Regions from separate parts of the Pseudarthrobacter sulfonivorans genome, predicted to be linked through region 3. Evidence: riboswitches for the same ligand, from Rfam matches in the RefSeq annotation. Region 3 holds a riboswitch; each other region holds the start of a gene.
The links. A riboswitch is a leader RNA that binds a small molecule or an ion and turns the genes downstream of it on or off. The one in region 3 is predicted to bind cyclic di-AMP.
Positions count from the first base shown of each region.

Region 1 (4,278 bases), 2.1 Mb from region 3:
GTGCTGGATCCGATGCTTGCCACCGGCGGAACCCTGCGCGAAGCCATCAAGTTCCTGTTCAAGCGCGGAGCCTCCGACGTCACGTGCATTTGCCTCCTGGCCGCGCCGGAAGGCCTGGCCAAGCTCGAAGAGGAACTGGCCGAGGCCAACGTCACCATCGTGCTGGCCTCCATTGACGAACGGCTCGACGAGAAGTCCTACATCGTTCCCGGGCTGGGCGACGCCGGAGACCGCCTGTACGGCATCGCCGGCTAGGACGGGGCTGCTCAAGGATTCAAGTCTTCCGCTTTCCTGCCGCCGCCGTTAGCCTGTGGCGCATGGACTGGAAACTTGAACTCGTTTTTGTGCCCGTATCCGACGTTGACCGCGCCAAGGATTTCTACGTCAACAAAGTTGGATTCAACCCGGATTTCGACGAGCGGCCCATGGATGGCATCCGCTTCGTCCAGCTGACCCCGCCGGGATCCGCCTGCTCCATCTGTATTGGCGAGGGCCTCAATGACGCCCCTCCGGGTACGGCCCCAAGCCTGCAGATGGTGGTCAGCGACATCCAGGCTGCCCACGACCACCTCAAGGGCAACGGTGTGGAGGTCAGCGACATAGACATCCAGGCCTGGGGGCACTTCGTCTATTTCGCGGATCCCGACGGAAACAAGTGGGCGGTGCAGTACATCCCGGGCCGTGACGCCTAAGGGCGCGGCGCCTGGGGTCGCGACGGCTAAGGCAAAATAGGCAGCATGAACATCCCCACACCTGCCGCCACACGAGCACCTGCCGCCACACGAACACTGACCTGCCGGGCCGTTCTTTTCGATATGGACGGCACACTGGTGGACTCCACGGCAGTAGTGGAGGAGGTCTGGGGAGAATTCGCGGCCCGGTACGGCCTGGACATCGCCGAAATCCTGCGCACTTCGCACGGCGTCCAGGCTGCCGATACCGTACGCCGGTTCGCGCCGGAGGGAGCCGACGTCGTAGCGCTCACTGCGGAACTGGGCGCCATGGAACGGGTGCGGACAGCCGGTATCATCGCGTTGCCGGGGGCTGCCGACCTGCTTCGCAGCCTCCCGGCCCAGGCAGTGGCGCTGGTGACTTCAGCGGACAGGACCCTGGCGGACATCCGCATGGACGCTGCCGGGCTGGACATGCCGGCCACGGCCGTGACGGCGGACCTGGTCACACGGGGCAAGCCGCACCCGGAAGGCTATCTGATGGCCGCCGGTCTGCTGGGCGTCAATCCGGAGGACGCCGTGGTGTTCGAGGATGCGCCCGCCGGAATCGCGGCAGGCGTTGCCGCCGGTATCCGGACGGTGGCCGTGGGTCCCAATGCGGGCGAGCTGCCGGCAGGCGTGCTGCATATCGCGGATTACCGTGCCGTGACCGCCTCCGTGGAAACGGACGCCGCGGGACGGCAGCTCATTTCTTTCCGGCTTTGACGCCGGCGGATCGCTTTCGTGATCCGCCGGCGCAGCTCAGCGACGCCAGCCGCCGGCGCCGCTCAGTCGGCCTAGTACCAGTTGTGCGACAAGTGGAAGTTCAGCGCGCCGCACGGTGACTGGTAGCGCTCCTGGATGTAGTTCAGGCCCCAGTTGATCTGCGTGCGGTAGTTGGTGACGTAGTCCGCGCCGGCGCTCGCCATCTTCTCAGCGGGCAATGACTGGACGATGCCGTACGCGCCGCTGCTGGCGTTGGTGGCCGTGGTGGTCCAGTCGGATTCCTTGGTCCACAGCGTCTGCAGGCACTGCATCTGGTCAGCGGACCAGCCGTAGGTTGCCAGCTGCCCCGCCGCGTACGCCTGGGCTCCTGCGGGATCGTTGACGGCCACAACAGGGGCAGGCTCGGGGGCCGGAGCAGGAGCGGCAGCGGGTTCCGGTGCCGGGGCAGGTGCCGGATCGGCGGCCTGGGGCGCGACGTTGATTTCAGCCGGAGCCGCTTCCGGAGTGGCCGGGGCCTGGATCTCAGCCGCTTCGAAGCTGAGCTTCGACTGGGCGTTCTCTTCTTCGGCGGCCTGGTTGGCGCTGGCCGCAAGCGAGGCCGACTCGGAAGCGTGTGCTGCGGCGCTTACACCGACCAACAGGGCGCACGCGGTGGCGAACACCGCGACGCGCTTGCCCACGGAGGGAATCCGGGCGGCCTTGGAAAGTGGGGACATAGCTGCGCCGAAGCGGGTCTGCTTGCGGTGGCTATCGGACTTGTTGTCGCCCTGCGGGCGCGGTTCTACCTTGAATTCAGACATGATGGATCGCCTCTCACACCTGCGGAGTTAGCTGTCGGGTTCGGATGAGGGCATCCGGCCACACGGCACAATCACGTGTTGGCTTAACCCCAAAGGGCACTTGGTGCCCGGGACGGTGGGTCCCCCGCCTCTGCCTCTGAAAACGGAATCCGGGAAGCGGCAGAGCTTGGCGTCATCCGGATATGCGGCCCAAACGGGAACCACACCTCATCGACGCTACAGGAGCTGGAAGCTTAAGTCACATTTTGGTAACAGGAATCACGACGACGGTGTGTCGCCTTGCTGGGCTCGGGTGTCAGTGGGTCGCGCCAGCGCGCCGGCAGGGAAGAGTAACGCGAACTCCGTCCGTCCGGCCCGCGATGTCACTTCCACGCTCCCGCCGTGGGCCTCCATGATCGACTGGACAATGGACAGGCCCAAGCCGCTAGTGCCTTCGGACGCCCCGGCGCCCGAGGCCGGCGCCGTACCCTTGCGCGCCGCGTCTGCGCGGGCAAACCGGGAGAAAACGTGGTCAACGAATTCCGCAGGGATGCCCCCGCCGTCGTCCGTTACCGTCACCGCTGCGCCGCCATTGGCAGACTTCGTGACAGCGGTGACCACCGTGGTCCCCGGTGGCGTGTGCTTGCGCGCATTGGAGAGCAGGTTGACAAGCACCTGACGCAGTTGGGACCCATCACCCGTGACGGCGAGCGGCTCGTCAGGCAGTTCAAGGCGCCAGTGGTGGTCCGGGGCGATGACCTTCTCGTCACTGACGGTTTCGATCACGAGTTGTGTGAGGTCTACTTCGCTGAGCTTCAGGGGCTGGCCCTCATCGAGCCGGGCAAGCAGGAGCAGATCCTCCACCAGGGTGGTCATGCGTTCGGACTGGCTTTGGACCCGGGCCAGGGATTTCCGGCCGTCCGGCGTGAAGTCCTCGGTCATCCGCATCAGCTCCGTGTACCCGCGGATGGCGGTCAGCGGGGTGCGCAGCTCATGGGAAGCGTCGGCAACAAACTGCCGCACCTTGGTCTCGCTCCGCTGCCGCGCCTCGAGTGCGTTGGCGACGTTGTCCAGCATCAGATTGAGGGCGTGCCCTACGCTGCCCACTTCGGTTCCGGGATTGGAGTTCGACGGCGGGACGCGCACCGCGAGTGCCACCTCGCCCGCGTCCAGAGGGAGCCGGGCCACCCGGGTTGCAACCTCGGAAAGCTGCTCCAGAGGCTTCATGGTGCGCCGGATCAGCACGGTTCCCGCCAGTCCGATCAGCGCCAGGCCGCCCAAGGAGACAAACACAAAGGTCCACACAAGCGATGCCAGCGTGCTCTCCTTCGCGGCGAGCGGAAGGCCCGTGACAAGGACATCGCCGTAGCCGGTTTGCACGGCCACAATCCGGTAATCCCCGTTGGACAGCGAGCGGTTCACGGGAAGGCCGTACTGCGTCAGCGCCAGCAGGGTCTGCTTGTCCTCGGCGTCGAGGGCCAGGCGCGTGGTGTCCGAGTCCAGGAAACCGCCACTGGGGATCTGGCCGTCCAGGATCCGCGCATTCAGCGTTCCGACACTCTGCCCGCGGGAGTCAAGCGGGTCCGGCCTGCCGTTGAATCCGCCCAGGGGCGGGCGGCCCGGATCGTTCGAGCGTTTGGCGGCCTGGCTCAGCTGTTGATCCAGTTGCCCGGTGAGAAAGGAATCCATGGACGCGTAACTGAACAGCCCCACGGCGCCGCAGATGGCCACCAGCAGGGCCATGGCCAACAGGATCAGGCGCGTGCGCAGATGCCAGGTGTCCGGTTTCAGCCAGCTCCGGGCTGGTGCTGGGGTTGCTCGCGGCGAGGACATGGAGCTGCTACTCAGCCGGCTTGATGACGTAGCCGGCGCCCCGCACGGTATGGATCATGGGCGGGTGCACTGCATCCACTTTCTTGCGCAGGTAGGAGATGTAGAGCTCCACAATGTTGGCCTGGCCGCCGAAGTCATAGTTCCAGACGCGGTCCAGGATCTGGGCTTTGCTGATGACGCGTTTGGGGTTCTCCATGAGGTACCGGAGCAGCTCGAACTGGGTGGCGGTG
Region 1 covers NZ_CP013747.1:1,566,866-1,571,143, reverse strand. The annotation lists gene upp (uracil phosphoribosyltransferase) at 1-255, shown strand, start outside; gene AU252_RS06865 (VOC family protein) at 318-692, shown strand; gene AU252_RS06860 (HAD-IA family hydrolase) at 738-1,436, shown strand; gene AU252_RS06855 (hypothetical protein) at 1,508-2,236, opposite strand; cyclic di-AMP (ydaO/yuaA leader) riboswitch at 2,242-2,394, opposite strand; gene AU252_RS06850 (sensor histidine kinase) at 2,495-4,048, opposite strand; gene AU252_RS06845 (response regulator transcription factor) at 4,056-4,278, opposite strand, start outside.
Region 1: it holds a riboswitch for cyclic di-AMP, as region 3 does, so the genes downstream of both, AU252_RS06855 (hypothetical protein) here and AU252_RS20640 (C40 family peptidase) in region 3, are expected to answer to the same signal.

Region 2 (4,278 bases), 1.9 Mb from region 3:
TGCCCAGTATGGTCTTGGACGCCGCTGAGAGCGCTTCGAGCTGCTCCGGCCTGACCTTGGAGGGTCCTGCGCCGAACCGTCCATCCTTTGGCAGGAGGTCGGCGGGAATAGTGATGCTGGTTTCGCTCACGGGGGCTCCAATTTCGGCATGGACGTGGCTCACGTCCGGGCGGTGGGGTGGCCGGTAGTCGGCGGTGACTGCATAAGGACCTCCTTTATTCTGCCTGAACCCTCGATTGGGCGGGGAACCGGGGCCGTCATAGTCCGGCCAATGAGACTGTTTGTCCCCGCCCGGGCATTATCCAGACAAATTCAAAATAGGCTAAGCTTTTTAGCGGACCTCGCCGCTGAGCGGGACGCGATACGGTGGGACAACGCAAGGTACTGCGCTCGAGGAGCTGAGCTGGATGACGGATCTGATCGATACTACGGAGATGTATCTTCGGACCATTTTGGAGCTTGAAGAAGAGAACATCGTTGCTCTTCGCGCACGCATCGCCGAACGGCTGCGGCATTCCGGACCCACGGTGTCCCAAACCATCGGCCGGATGGAACGCGACGGACTGGTCGTAGTCTCCGGAGACCGCCATCTGGAGCTCACGGAAGCCGGGCGGAAACGCGCTACGGAAGTGATGCGCAAGCACAGGCTCGCGGAACGGCTCCTGGCGGATGTGATTGGCCTGGACTGGGCCTATGTCCACGATGAAGCGTGCCGCTGGGAGCATGTGATGAGCGAACGCGTAGAGCAGCGCATCTACGAACTGCTCAACCACCCCACCGAGTCTCCGTACGGCAACCCCATCCCCGGGCTGGCCGCCCTGGGCGGGCCGGCGCCCGCGCTCCCAGACGCCGGTGTGATTAATCTCCTTGATGCGATGCAGGGCTACGGGCCGGCGTCGAACGTGACAGTCAGCCGGCTGGCTGAGCCCATCCAGGTGGAACCTGAGCTGCTGGTCCAGCTGGATGAAGGCGGGATCAGGCCCGGTGCCACGGTGTCCCTGGAGCGCGTAGGGGAGTACATTTCCGTGCGCGTGCCGGGAATCGAAGGGGCGCTCGAGTTGCCCCCGGAAGTGGCATCCCACGTCTTCGTTTCCGTCAGCTGACGGGAAGACGGTCCGCCGCGTGGGGCCGCGCGTGGGGTCGTGCCATAGCGCAGCGGCGCAACGTTCCGCAAAGATAACGGAATTGTTACTGTCCAAGTTAATCACCTATAGTTGAAACTCAGCGTCGATACAAAAGCGTTACCTGATCCGGAGCCGAGCTCTGCCAGCGGATCAGGTGCATCAGTCACCAACTGGCAGAGGCGGGGGAACCACAACCGGCAGTCGTAAGACTGCCTTGGGGTTAAGTCCGTCAGCAGCAAGCCTCTTCCAGCGAAGGATCCTCACGGGATATCTCTGCGCCAAGTGCTTGTCACGGCGGACCGGGTCTTTGAACTCTCTGACCCGAATCCGACAGCTAACTTCGCAGGCTACCCAGAGAGGAACATTCTTGACCACGCAATACTCGAGGGGCCGCCGTCGCGCGGTGGGTCCCGCCTCGGCGCCCAGAGTGGCCGAGGATTTCAGCGCGGAGAGGCCCCGCGACCCACAGCGGGAAGCCCGCCGCCGCCGGGGACCCTTCCGGCAGATGACGGATTTCGCCGCCGCCAGTGGCCTCGGCCAGAAGGCCGGCATCGCCTTGGCAGCAACAGGCCTGGCTCTCACCGTGACGGTTCCTGTGACCGGCCCCGTGATGGCCACTCCGGCACCCGGCCAGGCTGCGTCGGCCGTTTCCGCTGCTCCGCAGCCCGAAGTTACCGCCGAAGCCGCCGCCCAAATTGATTTCAGCCGCTCGTCCGTGGTGACCCAGGGTGATCCCGACGGCAAACTGAAGCAGCTCCTGAGTGCCCAGTCCGCGGGATCCATTACCCGCGCTGCCTCTGCCGGAAGCCTCGGCTCGCCGCTCGCCCAGCTGGCTACGGCCTCACCCTTCGGATTCCGAGTCAGCCCGATTACCGGCGGCTCCGGCGACTTCCACCGTGGCCAGGACTTCGTGGCACAGTGCGGAACCTCTGTCCTGGCTGCTGCCAGCGGTACCGTCACCTTCGTTGGCTGGCACCAGTACGGCGGCGGCAACCGCGTGGTGGTGGATCACGGCAATGGCCTTGAAACCACTTACAACCACCTCTCCTCCGCCAGCGTCAAGGTAGGCCAGACAGTCAGCCGCGGCGACGTTGTTGCCCTCAGCGGCACCACGGGCGCGTCCACGGGCTGCCACCTCCACTTCGAGGTCCAGGTCAATGGCGAAGTCGTTGACCCCACCGGCTGGCTCTGACCCAAATGATGGCCAACTCTCGAATCGCAGCGACGTGCCGTGACCTGAATGTGACATTGGCTCGGAACTCCTGTAACGTCTAAAGCGCGTCAACTTTTCCGAAGTTGACGTTCTTGAGTGGATTGCCTAGCTCTGCCACCGCTCAAGGTCCGTTCGCATGACATCGTCTGGCAGGGGCGGGGGAACCAATTTTGGTCTTCGATTCTGAAGGCCTTGGGGTTAAGTCGCAAAGCTTCCACTGTGAAGCAGCGCGGCCGGGTGACTCCCATCCGAATCCGACAGCTCACCTCGCAGGCATTGGGAGAGGCTACCTTCGTGTCTTCACGCCATACTTCTGCGCGTCACCGCGCACAACCGGTCCGCACTAACCCCTTGGGCTCCGTGTCCAAGGCCGTCAGTGCCAATGCCGGGACCGTAGGTCGCCAGGCTGCTGTTATCGCAGCTGCATCAGGTCTGATCCTGAGCATGGGGCTTCCGGCCAACGCCGCGGATTCCACCGCCGGCGTTTCCGCCTCTACCGAGTCCGGTTCCGCGCAGACGGCACTTGCCGTAACTGCCGCGCCCACGGCTACCGTTTCCTTCGAACGCCCCGTCATCAAGACGACGCCGGCGCCGAAGGTTGAGACGGTCCGTGCGCAGTCCACGGCCTCCGAAACCGGGGCTCAGCGTGCTGCCGCAACCGAGGCCGCGGCCTCCAAGCTCGCTGACACTGTCTCCTCCGCTGCCGCTTCGGGTCTGGCAGCACTTGCTTACACCGGTATCGGTCACCCCTACCTCTGGGGCGGCACCACTCCCAACGGCTGGGACTGCTCCGGCTTCACCCAGTGGGTCTACGCCCAGGCCGGCATCAGCATTCCCCGCACCAATGCCTGGACGGCCATGCGGCCCACCGCCACACCGGTCCCCGGTGACCTGGTCATGCAGAATGGCGGCGCCCACGTTGGCATTTACGTCGGCAACGGCATGATGATCAGCGCACTGAACCCGTCGCAGGGCACGCTGCTCCACTCGGTGGCATCCACGGGCGGCGGATCCTTCTTCACGCTGGCCCCGTAGTTCCTGCAATCCAGTAGTTCCCGCAGCCCCGTGCTGCCGGAGCCGTTCTTCGCTGGAACCTTTTCGCTAAATCCCCGTTCGGGGCGTGCCGGCGTACCCCCAAGATGCCGGCGCGTCCAAAGCCCTCAGGCTGCCCACGCGGTCCTGAGGAAAACGAAAGAGAGAAAATTAATGACTACACGTGCAACTGTTGCACGGCACCGCGCCGAGGTCGCCAAGACCAACTCGCTGGCTGTCATTGCCAAGGCTGTCGGCGACAACGCCGGCGGCATGGGCCGTCAGGCTGCGGTTATCGCTGCTGCTTCCGGCCTTGTCCTGACCAGTGGTATCGCTGCGAACGCGGCTGACACCGGCGTCCAGCGTGAAGCTGCGTCCGCTTCGAACCTTGAGGCTGAGGTTTCCGCCCCGGCCATCATTTCGGCTGCTTCCACCATTGCCATCTCCTACGAGAAGCCCGCAGTGACCACCACGCCGGCTCCCGTTGAGGCTCCCGCGCCTGTTGTTGAAGCTCCGGCTCCGGCCAAGGCCGCGGCCACCCTCACGGTAGCGTCGGCAACTCCGGCCGCTCCGAAGGCGCCGGTCTCCGCCAGCGGCAAGGGCCAGGCCATCCTGTCGGCAGCCTATGCACAGCTCGGCGTCAGCCAGGACTGCACCATGCTGGTCACCAACGCCCTGGCCGCCGTGGGCATCAACTACCACGGCTGGCCCGCGGGGTACCTGTCCCTGGGTCAGACCGTCAGTGCCGCCGAGGCCCAGCCCGGCGACCTGATCTATTACGCCGACGGCGGCGCGGGCATGGCCCACATTGCCGTATACGCCGGCAACGGCCAGGCAGTGCACGGCGGCTACAACGGCAACCAGACCGTTGTTTTCAGCGCCAACGTTGGCTCGGGACCGGTCTTCATC
Region 2 covers NZ_CP013747.1:1,404,487-1,408,764, reverse strand. The annotation lists gene serC (phosphoserine transaminase) at 1-130, opposite strand, end outside; gene AU252_RS06195 (metal-dependent transcriptional regulator) at 408-1,103, shown strand; cyclic di-AMP (ydaO/yuaA leader) riboswitch at 1,270-1,488, shown strand; gene AU252_RS06190 (M23 family metallopeptidase) at 1,492-2,316, shown strand; cyclic di-AMP (ydaO/yuaA leader) riboswitch at 2,465-2,627, shown strand; gene AU252_RS06185 (C40 family peptidase) at 2,698-3,372, shown strand; gene AU252_RS06180 (NlpC/P60 family protein) at 3,544-4,278, shown strand, end outside.
Region 2: it holds a riboswitch for cyclic di-AMP, as region 3 does, so the genes downstream of both, AU252_RS06185 (C40 family peptidase) here and AU252_RS20640 (C40 family peptidase) in region 3, are expected to answer to the same signal.

Region 3 (4,278 bases):
TCATGGCGCCGCTACCGTCCCTGCCGGCCGGCCGCGGCGTGGAGGATGCAGAACGGCGTCGACGGGCGGGCTTCGAGCCGTCCCTCCGCGATGGGGTCCCCGCACACGGCGCATGTGCCGTAGGTGCCCGCCGCAATCCGCGCCAGGGCCGCGTCCACCTGGTCAAGTCCCGCAATGCTCTGTTTCAGGAGCGCCGAGGCCTGCGATAGCTCGAACGCAATGGTGGAACCCTCGGGGTCGTGTTCGTCATCCACGTTGGAATCCTGGCGTGCGGCGTTCGCCGAGGAGATGTCCGCACGGAGCGCGGGGAGCAGCTCGAGTTTCCGGGCGCGCTCTTCTTCCAGCAGGACCCGGAACCGTTCAAAATCGGGCATGGGAAAAGCCTAGTGGTTTGGGTCTCGACAAGCGCCGCCGGCGGGAGGATGCTGGCAAGCGTAAGCGCCTCAGATGCGGTCTGGCAGCCAGGGACAGAAAGCTGCCGGACACAAAACCAACAGAGAAAGTCTGTGTGTCATGCCTACAAACATCGTCACAGAACTGGCAGTCAAGTCCCACAACACACCGGATGAGAAGCGCCGGCCGGAGAAAACCGAAGTGGATGTCGTCAACCTGGGCGACTACACGGTCGGCCGGTTGACGTTCAGTCCCGGCTGGCGCTGGTCGGACTGCATCAAGCCGGTGGTCCAGACCGAGTCCTGCCAGAACAACCACGTCGGATACTGCGTTTCCGGTGCCCTCAACGTCGAGACCACCGGTGGCAACCGGATCAGCATCAGCGCCGGCGATTCGTACACCATTCCACCCGGGCATGACGCCTGGGTGGACGGCGACGAAGCCTTCGTCGGCATTGAATTCTTCAGCGCCGCGGAATTCGCCAAGCCCCCGGGAACGTGACCCGGCTGCCCTCCCCCGGCAGGTCAGTACCAGTTGTTGGCCACGGAATGGTTCCACGCGCTGCACGGTGACCCGTAGCGGTCAGCGATATACGACAGGCCCCAATTGACCTGGGTCCGGTAGCTCGTGAGCCAGTCGCTGCCAGCGCTGGCATACTTGCTGGCCGGCAGCGACTGGGCGATGCCGTAGGCGCCCGAGTACGGGTTGGTGGCGGTGGTCAGCCAGTTCGACTCCTTGGTCCACAGCGACGCCAGGCACGGAAACTGGTCCTGGCCCCAGCCGTAGGCGCCGAACTGCCCGGCTGCGTAGTTCTTGGCGCCCGCGGGGTCGTTGACAGCGCCGCCCGGAACGGAAGGCACGACGACGACGGGCGGCGGGACCGGCGTCGGGCTCGGGACTGGAGGCGGGGCGGGCACTCCCGGTACAGCAGGTGGGGCCGGAGCCGGTTTCTGTGCAGCGGCGAGGGCCGCCGCCTTGGCTGCCGCCTCCGCCTGTTGGCGTGCCTGTTCCTGCGCCGCGGCCCGCTTGGCGGCCTGCGCCGTTTCGTATGCGGCCAAGGCCACCTGGCCCTGCCGGAACTCCCCCTCCACCGCAGCGGTGGTGCCCTTGAGGGAGGCCAGCTGCGCGGTCAGTTCCTGGCCGTGCTCCTGCTGCTCCGCGATCTGCCGGGACATGGCCTGCCGGGCGGACTGGGCGGCATTGAGCTTGGTTCTGGCTTCGCCGGACAGGCGCTCGCGCTCGGCCCTGGCTGTCTGCTCCTGATCGGCCAGGGCGCGGGAAATGCGTTCGGCGGCTGCGGATTTGTTCACCAGGGCGGCAGTCTTATCGCTGACGATCTGGACGATATTCAGGCCTTGGATGCTGTTGTTCTGCACGGCGTCGAGGGCAACGAAGAAGCCCACGTTGGTGCCACCGGTCTTGTACGACTGGGCGGCAAGAGCCCCGATTTCCTTCTTGTACTGTCCTAGTTCGGCCGCGGCGCGTGCGGTCTGCGCGGTCAGTGCGTCCACAGTGGAAGTGGCGGACTGAAGCGCCGCTTCGGCCACGGCGTACTCCGCGGCGGACGTTACGGCCGCATTGCCCAGCGCCTCCGCTTCGGTCTGGAGTCCGCCCAGCAGCCCGTTGATCCTGGTGACCTCTGCCGCTTTGCCGGCCTCGCTTTGCTTGGCGTTCTCCACGTCCTGCCACGAGGGATAGCCGCCCGGCGGCGCGTCATCGGCGGCATGTGAGGGAAGCAGCGCAGCCGACCCCGCCAGGGCGACCGCCAGCAGGCCGGCGAGGGCGGGCAGCCGCATTTTTTGAACAATCCGGGACATAGTTGGTGAGCTTACCGGGCATATACGGATTACGGGGCCTGACCTGCAACATCGTTACCGATGAGGAGGGAATCCACGCTGAAACACGGGTGGATTTCACACCTACATTCCGTTACCGGAATGTGACATTGCCGATAATTGGAAGTTATGGTCGAACGGTGGCCCGGCTCAAGCCGGACCATTCCCGCCAGTATGCCGAGCCCTGCCGCTGACCGGGATCCAGTCGCTTTCCAGCTGGCAGGGACGGGGGAACCACGTTTCCACGGCTTCTTGCGAAGCCTTGGGGTTAAGTCGGTATCGCTCCGTTCCGTGCGGCGCCGCTACCGGCCGGGTATCTCCGACCCGAACCCGACAGCTCACCCCGCAGGCATGGGAGAGGCGATCAACCGTGTCCAAGAATTTCACTTCCGCACGCCACCGTGCTGTTTCTAACCGCTCAACCGTGCTTGTAGGCCTGTCTTCGACGGCCAAAGCGCGCGCCCTGACGTTCGGCCGGCCGGCCCTTGTGGCCGTTGCTGCATCCGGCCTGCTGTTCAGCGTCGGCGCCCCGGCACAGGCCGGAGTCCACGGCCCGGACAACTTCGGGAGTGTCAACGTTCAGGGCCAGGCCAGCGCACCCGCCCCGGCCGCAGTTGCCCCGGCTCCCGCCGCAGCCAACGTCCACACTGTCGTTGCAGGCGACACACTGGGCGCAATCTCCACCCAGTACGGCGTCGCACTCAACGACGTGCTGGCTGTCAACGGTCTGTCGCTGACCACCATCATCTACCCCGGCGATCAGATCCAGATCCCCGGTGCTGGCTACACCGCACCGGCACCGGCACCGGCACCCGCGGCACCCGCCGCGGCAGCACCAGCGGCTCCGGCGAACACCGGCATCCGCCTGGCCTCCACCGCCGCACCGGCGGCCCAGGCTCCGGCAGGTTCACTCGGCGCGCCCATCCTGGCCTCCGCCTATTCGCAGCTCGGAGTGCAGCAGGACTGCACCGCGATGGTGGAGAAGGCACTGCGCTCCGTTGGCAAGAGCGTCGGAGACCTCGCACCCGGCCAGTTCTACCAGTACGGCACCGTGGTGGGCACTCCGGCCGCCGGTGACTTGGTCATCACGGCCGGCCACGTCGGCGTCTACGCCGGCAACGGCCAGGTAGTCAGTGGCGGGGTGGACGGTTACAAAACCGAAGTGCACTCCATCAGCTGGCTCGCCGGAGCGTCCTTCGTCCGCGTAGCGTGATCCGACCATGCTCGACGGCGGCGGGCGGCACCCGGCCGCGCGCCGCCGTCGTCCATCCCTGGTGTTCGCTCAGGTCCCGCAGAAGGTCCGGTAGCTCCCGAAGTCTTCAGGGGCGGGGCCGGCGTAGCGTTCCAGCCCGGGGCGCTGCGTGTACGGATCGGCCAGGACGTCCACCAACCGGTTGAATGGGTCCAGGTCGCCCGCAATAGCAGCATCCAGAGCCTCTTCAACCAGGTGGTTCCTGGGGATGTAGACGGGGTTGACCCGGTCCATCAGGTCCGCGTCCGGCGCCAGGGCCAGCCACCGTGCGGCCCAGGCGTCGAAGGCGCCCGGGTCCGCAAACATGGACCGCGCAGTTTCCGGGGTGCCGCGGGCCGCCGAGCCGAGGCGCCGGAAGAAGGAGGTGTAATCCACCTGGCCTTCCTGGAGCAGCGCCAGCACGCCGTCCACCAGGGGCGACGCGACGTCGTCGTGCGTGTCCGGGAGCAGCCCAAGCTTGGACTTCATGCCGGCTGACCAGGCAGCGCTGTACAGCGTGCGGAAGGCGCCGAGGGATTCCACGGCGAGCGCCACGGCCTGGTCCTGGTCTTCATGGAGCAGGGGCAGGAGTGCTTCGGCGAGCCGGGTGAGGTTCCACTCGGCAATGACCGGCTGGTTGGCGTAGGCGTAGCGTCCGTCCGCGTCGATGGAGCTGTAGACCGCGCCGCGGTTGAAGGCGTCCATAAACGCGCAGGGACCGTAGTCGATGGTCTCGCCGGAGATGGCCATGTTGTCGGTGTTCATCACGCCATGGACGAAGCCCACCAGCATCCATTGCGCCACCAGGGACGCCTGCGC
Region 3 covers NZ_CP013747.1:4,538,851-4,543,128, reverse strand. The annotation lists gene AU252_RS20655 (TraR/DksA family transcriptional regulator) at 12-374, opposite strand; gene AU252_RS20650 (cupin domain-containing protein) at 514-894, shown strand; gene AU252_RS20645 (hypothetical protein) at 918-2,210, opposite strand; cyclic di-AMP (ydaO/yuaA leader) riboswitch at 2,425-2,595, shown strand; gene AU252_RS20640 (C40 family peptidase) at 2,599-3,441, shown strand; gene AU252_RS20635 (protein adenylyltransferase SelO) at 3,511-4,278, opposite strand, start outside.